DNA from 2 places in the Psychrobacillus sp. Z16_25 genome. Region 1 is predicted to be linked to the other one. Evidence: riboswitches for the same ligand, from Rfam matches in the RefSeq annotation. Region 1 holds a riboswitch; the other holds the start of a gene.
What was found. A riboswitch is a leader RNA that binds a small molecule or an ion and turns the genes downstream of it on or off. The one in region 1 is predicted to bind lysine.

Region 1 (3,608 bases):
CCCGCTTTATCGTGATCCAGAAGAAGAGTTTCTTACCTTCCTAGGGCAGTTTTATGCAAAGGCTGAGCATATTAAACCGAAAGAAATATACGTTCCTGCTACGACAAATATAGAGCTTGCGACGGAGCTCTTGCAAATGAAAGTAATCGTTCCGCAAAAGGGTACTAAGAAAAACCTAGTAGACCTAGCACAAAAAAATGCGGAAATTGCATTAACAGAGAAGTTTCACTTAATTGAAAGACAAGAAGAACGAACAATCGGAGCGGTGGAGGAACTTGGTAAGCTAATGGGGATAGCTGCTCCTAAACGGATAGAGGCTTTTGATAATTCTCATATTCACGGAACAGATGCTGTATCTGCAATGGTCGTATTTGTCGATGGAAAGGCACATAAAAAAGATTATCGTAAATATAAAACACGAACTGCCGCAAAGCACGATGATTATGGTGCTATGCGTGAGGTTGTAAGGAGAAGGTATATACGAGTGTTAAAGGACGATCTTCCACTTCCCGACTTAATCATTATTGATGGAGGGAAAGGGCAAATAGAAGCGGCTAGGGAGATTATAGAGGATGAATTGGGATTAGATATTCCAATAGCAGGTCTAGCTAAGGATGGTAAGCACCAAACCTCCTCTCTTCTTTATGGCGATCCGCTTGCAATTATTCCAATGAAACGTACTAGTGAGGCTTTCTATCTTCTTCAGCGTATCCAGGATGAGGTCCATCGATTTGCTATCACTTTCCACAGGCAGCAAAGAGGAAAGCATACAATTGCCTCTTCTTTAGATGGTATTCCAGGAGTAGGCCCTACTCGTAAAAAACAGCTATTAAAGCATTTTGGCTCTTTAAAGCGTATGGAAGCAGCTACAAAGGAAGAATTTATGGAAGCTGGTATTCCTGCTAAATTATCCGAACAATTAGTGGAGCATTTTCAAAAAAGTTCCTTGTCTTCCGAATAATACTGTGTTATGTTAGTAAAAACTTAATATTCACTTTTCAGTGAAGATAGAGGTGCGAGTCAACAAGAGTAATCTACAGGAGGAAGAAAAGTTCCTGCGATTGTAGAGGAAAGGGTTGTTCGCCGAAATATAGGATGGCTTTTCTCATTCTATGTTGGTCCTGCGTTTAAGAAATGTAGGATTGTCAGAATGTATATTCTGGAGGGCTATCTCAAATGGACATCTTTTTGACCGTGTATGAGAGTTAGCTTTTCACAATATGTGAAAAGCTTTTTTTTATCCCAACAGAGACTCGGGGTTAACCCGAGATGACGTATGTCATAGAGAAAAAAGGGAGATGAAAAATACGTGAGTAGAATTGTCATGAAATTTGGAGGAACATCTGTAGGTTCTATAGAAAAAATTGAGCATGTAGCAAGACGGATTCGAATAGAAAGAGAAAAGGGGCATCAAATTGTTGTCGTTGTGTCAGCCATGGGCAAGTCAACGGATGAGTTAGAAAAACTAGCAGCAGAGATTACGGACACACCAGTGAAAAGGGAGATGGATATGCTTCTATCAACTGGAGAACAGGTAACAATGTCCTTATTGGCTATCCAATTAAATGCCCTTGGAATAAAAGCAATTTCCTTAACTGGTTGGCAAGCAGGCATTATAACTGACCAGGTACATAGAAATGCTCGAATTGAAAAACTAGAATCAGAAAATATTCAATCCTACTTATCAGAAGGACAGGTAGTCATTGTAGCAGGATTCCAAGGCATGACAAAAGACTCTGCTATTACGACGCTTGGTAGAGGCGGCTCTGATACCACTGCAGTAGCGATTGCAGCTGCAATTGAAGCAGACATTTGCGATATCTATACAGACGTGGATGGTGTGTATACGTCCGATCCAAGGTATGTGAGAGATGCAAGAAAGCTAAAACAGTTAGAATACGATGAAATGCTAGAACTTGCTAACTTGGGAGCAGGTGTGCTTCATCCGAGGGCAGTTGAATTTGCCAAAAACTATAAAATTCCTCTCAGGGTTAGAGCGAGTTATAACGAAGGGGAAGGTACTATATTAAAGGAGGAAGTAGATTTGGAAAAAAACCTGATTGTTCGTGGAGTAGCGTTTGAAGCAGATATAGTACGGTTAACAATCGAATATGAGGTGCCTTTCAATGGATCGTTGTCCTCCATATTTACCACCTTGGCAAATCATCATATAAATGTGGATATTATTGTCCAAAGTATTATTGACGGTGTAAAGCCTACTGTATCTTTCTCTATTAAAAAGGAATCCCTTGCGGAGGCGATTTCTGTCTTAGAATCCCATAAGGGACAACTCGGTTTTACTTTTGCGGATTTTGAAGTAGGTCTTTCAAAAATTTCAATAGTTGGTTCAGGTATGGTCTCTAATCCGGGGGTGGCTGCACAAATGTTTGATCGATTGAGAAAGGAAAATGTGCCGATTAAAATGGTCAGCACCTCAGAAATAAAAGTGTCCGTAGTAGTTCCACAGGAAAATATGATTCAAGCGGCAAATGCTTTGCATGAGGAATTTGGTTTGGCAATCAGTAACTAAGCTCCAGATAAAAAAGCCAATCCAGTTATCATGGATTGGCAGTTTCTTTGTTATTTACTTTTTGCATCCCATTTAATAAGAAAAGAGACAATTCCTGTCTTTTTTGTAATCTCATCATAGCATTCTGTCAGATAGCCCTCAATTTTTTGATGTTGCTCAGCTAGAAAACCCGCCTCCAAGCTATGGCATCTATTTACTCCGCTAGGAGGTAAATGATACATATGTAAAAGATAGGACAAGGAATCCTTTGTGGATTTCTCTAATTCAAGCTTTCCCCAACCTGCTTCGTGAAAGAATGAGACAGCTTCTTCCATTGAATAAAGGGGAAATTTTCGAGCAAGATCTTTTCCCGCCCAATATAAAATATCTTTTTCATGTTTCCCGAGAATGGAAGTGAGAACGTGATCTCTTAACAGCTCATACCCGAAGGTAGAAACCTGGGACTCTTCTCTTTCACCCATGTACAACCCTACTTTCAACGCAATTTAACAAAACTACTACTCTATTTTAGCATAAATACTTTTTCTAGAGAAAAGGAATACTTTGTGAAAAAAGATACAATCTGTTATAGAGGAAACAGAGGGAAAGATATGCAAAATGCCCAAACATGCCTTGACGCTCCAAAATGTTGAGAGTACAATGGATATGTCATAAATTCGAAACATGAAGACAATAAACAAAATTGATACAATTATTTTATCGAAATAATAAATCTTTTTGTTTTATGTCAATTTGAGGGGGGTTATTTTGTTGACGAAAGAACGCGAATTTTACATGCGTCGTTTGCATTCTCTACTTGGTATTATTCCAGTAGGAGCATTCTTAATGGTTCACTTAGTAATAAACCATTTTGCCACAAGAGGAGAAGAGGCTTATAACAATGCTGTTGGGTTTATGGAAAGTATGCCGTTCCTCATTTGGATGGAAATATTTGTAATTTACATTCCATTGCTATTCCATGCTTTCTATGGTATTTATATCGCATTTACGGTTAAGTATAATCCAAATAGATATGGTACCCTAAGAAACTGGTTATTCATTTTCCAACGTTTTACCGGTATTTTCTTAGTTGTATTTA
Region 2 (3,608 bases), on a different contig from region 1:
ACGAGGGAGGTACGGTCATGTACCAATTCCAAGTAGGAGAGTTTACCTTTGCTTGGAATGATTCTGCTGGACCAATTAAAGAAGAGGCACCAGAGTTAACAAACATTCTAGCTTCTTTATCTGAGACAGATGTTCAGCTAGGAGCGATTATGGGCTTTAACCTATATACAAATGGGTTAAGAGACCCGCGAATGTATATAGAGGCTTTAAATCCTAAGGTGTTTGTGCCTACCCACCATGATAATTGGTCTCCACCAATTACTACTAGCGCAGAAAACTATCGTGAAGCTCTTGAAAAGGAGCTGGACAACCTTTCAGGAAATATTCCCGAGCTTATATTCTTATCGGATCCAGATGACTACGTCAAACCCGAGCGTTTAACCTTTAATATATTAGATGAAAAGTGGCGATAAAAAAGTGGTGAGTAGAGAAAGATATAGTCGCTTTCTCTACTCATTTTTATGGTAAGCAGTCATTTTGTATGTAACGTTTCTTTCCTTTATTGCGTCTATTATAGTAACTGTGTATAGGAGCTGAAAAATGAAAAAGCTACTGTTTATTTTGTTACTATTCCTGGTCGCTGGATGTGAAAGTATAAACGAATCTCACCAAGAATACCTATCCTCGTTAGGCTGGGAGATAAAGGCGTCGGGTGAAGTAAAAAAGTATATATTAGATGTTCCGGAAGAGATGCTTGAAAATTATCGAGCAAGTGGTGTGACGTTTATCGAGCAATATAACGGAAAAGAAATAACAAGATATGAATATAAACTTAAGGAAAAAACGGTAGACAATCAGCATTTAATGGCATATGTCTATGAGTATGAGGAGGAAATTATAGGAGGAAGTGGTTCTCTGCCAACTCATACCCCAGGAACCTTCAACTTGGAGAATAAAGAGAGATTGGTAAAGGAGAAATTAATTAAAAAGTAGAAGAAAATTAATGGAAATATGAATTTATATATGGATTAAAAAGAAAAAAATGTAATAAAGAATCATTGACAGATAGAAAATGGTCATGTAGACTATGAACAATAATTGAATAAAACCTCGCTTACATAAGTGAGGTAGAGGCGCGATATTTAACAGTTCCTAGAGGAGCAGGAGAAAGCCATGATGCTAGGAAGAAGGAAATGTCGCCGAAGTGTGTAATAATCTCGTTATTACATGCTGGGTCTACAGTGAATAACTGTAGGACTGTCCATGTGAAACATCCCGGTTTCTCATGGTGTGCTATCTCATTAGGGAAAAGTAGAGGAATTCTGGGCAACCATACATAACGGACCTGAGTTCATCTCAGGGCTTTTTTTGTATGTTTGTCCTTTTTTTATTGCTTGGAACATATCATTTATAAAAAAGGAGATTCATAGACATGAAAAACAAGATAACTATTTTCTTAACCATTCTAATTGCTACCATGCTATTAGCGTCATGCGGTACATCTAATCAAGAAGAGACAGGAAATGCTAGTGCTAGCGAGGAAAAAGAAGTGTTTCGAATTGGCTTAGAAGCAGGATATCCTCCTTTTAACTGGACGCAAATGGATGAGTCAAATGGAGCAATAAAAATTAATGGAGCTGCAGAATACGCAGGAGGCTATGATGTAGAAATTGCTAAAAGAATTGCAGAAGGGCTTGGAAGAGAATTAGAAGTGGTGAAATTAGAATGGGATGGCTTAGTTCCAGCTTTAACTTCTGGAAAAATTGATGCTATTATTGCCGGAATGTCTCCAACGGAAGAAAGAAAGAAAACGATTGATTTCTCCGATAATTACTATACCTCTAATTTTGTCATGGTCGTAAAAAAGGGTAGTGCTTATGAGGAAGCAACCTCTATTCAGGACTTTAAAGGTGCTAAAATAACGGGACAATTAAATACCTCTCATTATAATGTGATTGATCAAATCAATGGAGTAAAGAAGCAGCCTGCATCTGATAATTTCCCTGCAATGAGAGTAGCCCTAGAATCTGGCATGATTGATGGCTATGTATCGGAGCGGCCAGAGGGAGTAAGTGCATCCACTGCAAATGAAAACTTTGTGATGATAGAGTTTACTGAAGGTTTTAAAGCAGATCCAGTAGAAACAGCTACAGCTGTTGGATTGCAAAAAGGAAATCCAGATATCGATAAAATTAATGAGATTCTAGCTGGAATAAGTGAAGAAGAACGTCAAAAGCTGATGGATACAGCAATACTTAATCAGCCAGCAGCTGAATAAAAAAGATGGACCAGCTGCCTAAATTAGTAGCTGGTTTTTAAACAGATAAACGAACGAATGTCTTAAATAGGGGGAAAACATGAGTGTAGAGTGGATCATATCAATCGTAACAAATTACTGGCCAATGTTTCTTCGAGGCGCCGGCATTACCTTGCTAATCTCTATTATAGGAACCATTATTGGAGGGGCGATTGGCTTACTTACTGGGGTTATTCGTACAATTCCAAAGCCTTCAAGAGGTATTAAGAAATTTATTTTAACATGTATCAATTTCTTTTTATCAGCTTATATAGAGTTCTTTAGAGGAACACCTATGATTGTACAAGCGATGGTTATCTTTTATGGCTCCGCTTTAGCCTTTGGATGGAACCTGCATACTTTAGTAGCTGCCTTACTGATTGTTTCCATAAACACGGGAGCTTACATGGCTGAAATAGTTAGAGGAGGAATCATCTCCATAGACAAAGGACAGTTTGAAGCCTCCCAAGCAATTGGTATGAATCATTTTCAAACAATGTTCCACGTGGTACTTCCACAAGTAATTCGCAATATTTTACCAGCAACGGGAAATCAGTTCATTATTAATATAAAAGATACTTCTGTGCTTAACGTAATTGGTGTAACAGAACTATTTTTCCAAACAAAATCTATCGCAGGAAATAACTTTCGGTACTTTGAGTCTTTCTTTGTAGCTTGTATCCTCTATTTTGTCATGACGTATGCAGTCACATTAATTTTAAGATATTTTGAGAGGAAGCTAGATGGTCCTGAAAATTACACAATGATAGTTGGCCAACCCCAACAGCTCACTATTCCAGTAAGTAAGAATGAAAACCACTAAAGGAGGAGTAGAAATGGAAAAAGTAATTGATATTCAACATCTAAGCAAATCCTTTGGCACACATGAGGTTCTGCGGGATATAAATTTCTCTGTCCAAAAAGGAGAAGTAGTTTGTATGATCGGCTCCTCTGGCTCAGGTAAATCCACTTTATTGCGTTGTGTGAATCTCCTAGAACAGCCAAGTGGTGGGCAAATTATATATAACGGAGAAAATATTTTAACCTCTAACCAAGACATAAACAGCTATCGAACGAAGCTTGGTATGGTGTTTCAGCAATTTAACTTATTCAACAATCACACTGTATTAGGAAATTGCACAGTTGGCCAAATAAAAGTTTTAAAACGCTCTAAAGAAGAAGCAGAAAGAATTGCGCTTAAGTATTTACAGGTAGTAGGAATGCACCAATATATTCATGCAAAGCCTAAGCAGCTTTCTGGAGGTCAAAAGCAACGAGTAGCTATAGCCAGAGCGTTGTCTATGGAGCCAGACGTTCTATTATTTGATGAACCAACCTCTGCTCTTGATCCAGAAATGGTAGGAGAGGTCTT

Region 2: it holds a riboswitch for lysine, as region 1 does, so the genes downstream of both, AC1VU3_RS07405 (transporter substrate-binding domain-containing protein) here and AC1VU3_RS10905 (aspartate kinase) in region 1, are expected to answer to the same signal.

The regions. Positions count from the first base shown of each region.
Region 1 covers NZ_JBXEOV010000009.1:49,594-53,201, reverse strand. The annotation lists gene uvrC (excinuclease ABC subunit UvrC) at 1-961, shown strand, start outside; lysine riboswitch at 1,001-1,178, shown strand; gene AC1VU3_RS10905 (aspartate kinase) at 1,310-2,530, shown strand; gene AC1VU3_RS10900 (YslB family protein) at 2,581-2,991, opposite strand; gene AC1VU3_RS10895 (succinate dehydrogenase cytochrome b558 subunit) at 3,281-3,608, shown strand, end outside.
Region 2 covers NZ_JBXEOV010000005.1:71,531-75,138, forward strand. The annotation lists gene AC1VU3_RS07395 (MBL fold metallo-hydrolase) at 1-413, shown strand, start outside; gene AC1VU3_RS07400 (hypothetical protein) at 541-933, shown strand; lysine riboswitch at 1,061-1,244, shown strand; gene AC1VU3_RS07405 (transporter substrate-binding domain-containing protein) at 1,373-2,218, shown strand; gene AC1VU3_RS07410 (amino acid ABC transporter permease) at 2,298-3,059, shown strand; gene AC1VU3_RS07415 (amino acid ABC transporter ATP-binding protein) at 3,073-3,608, shown strand, end outside.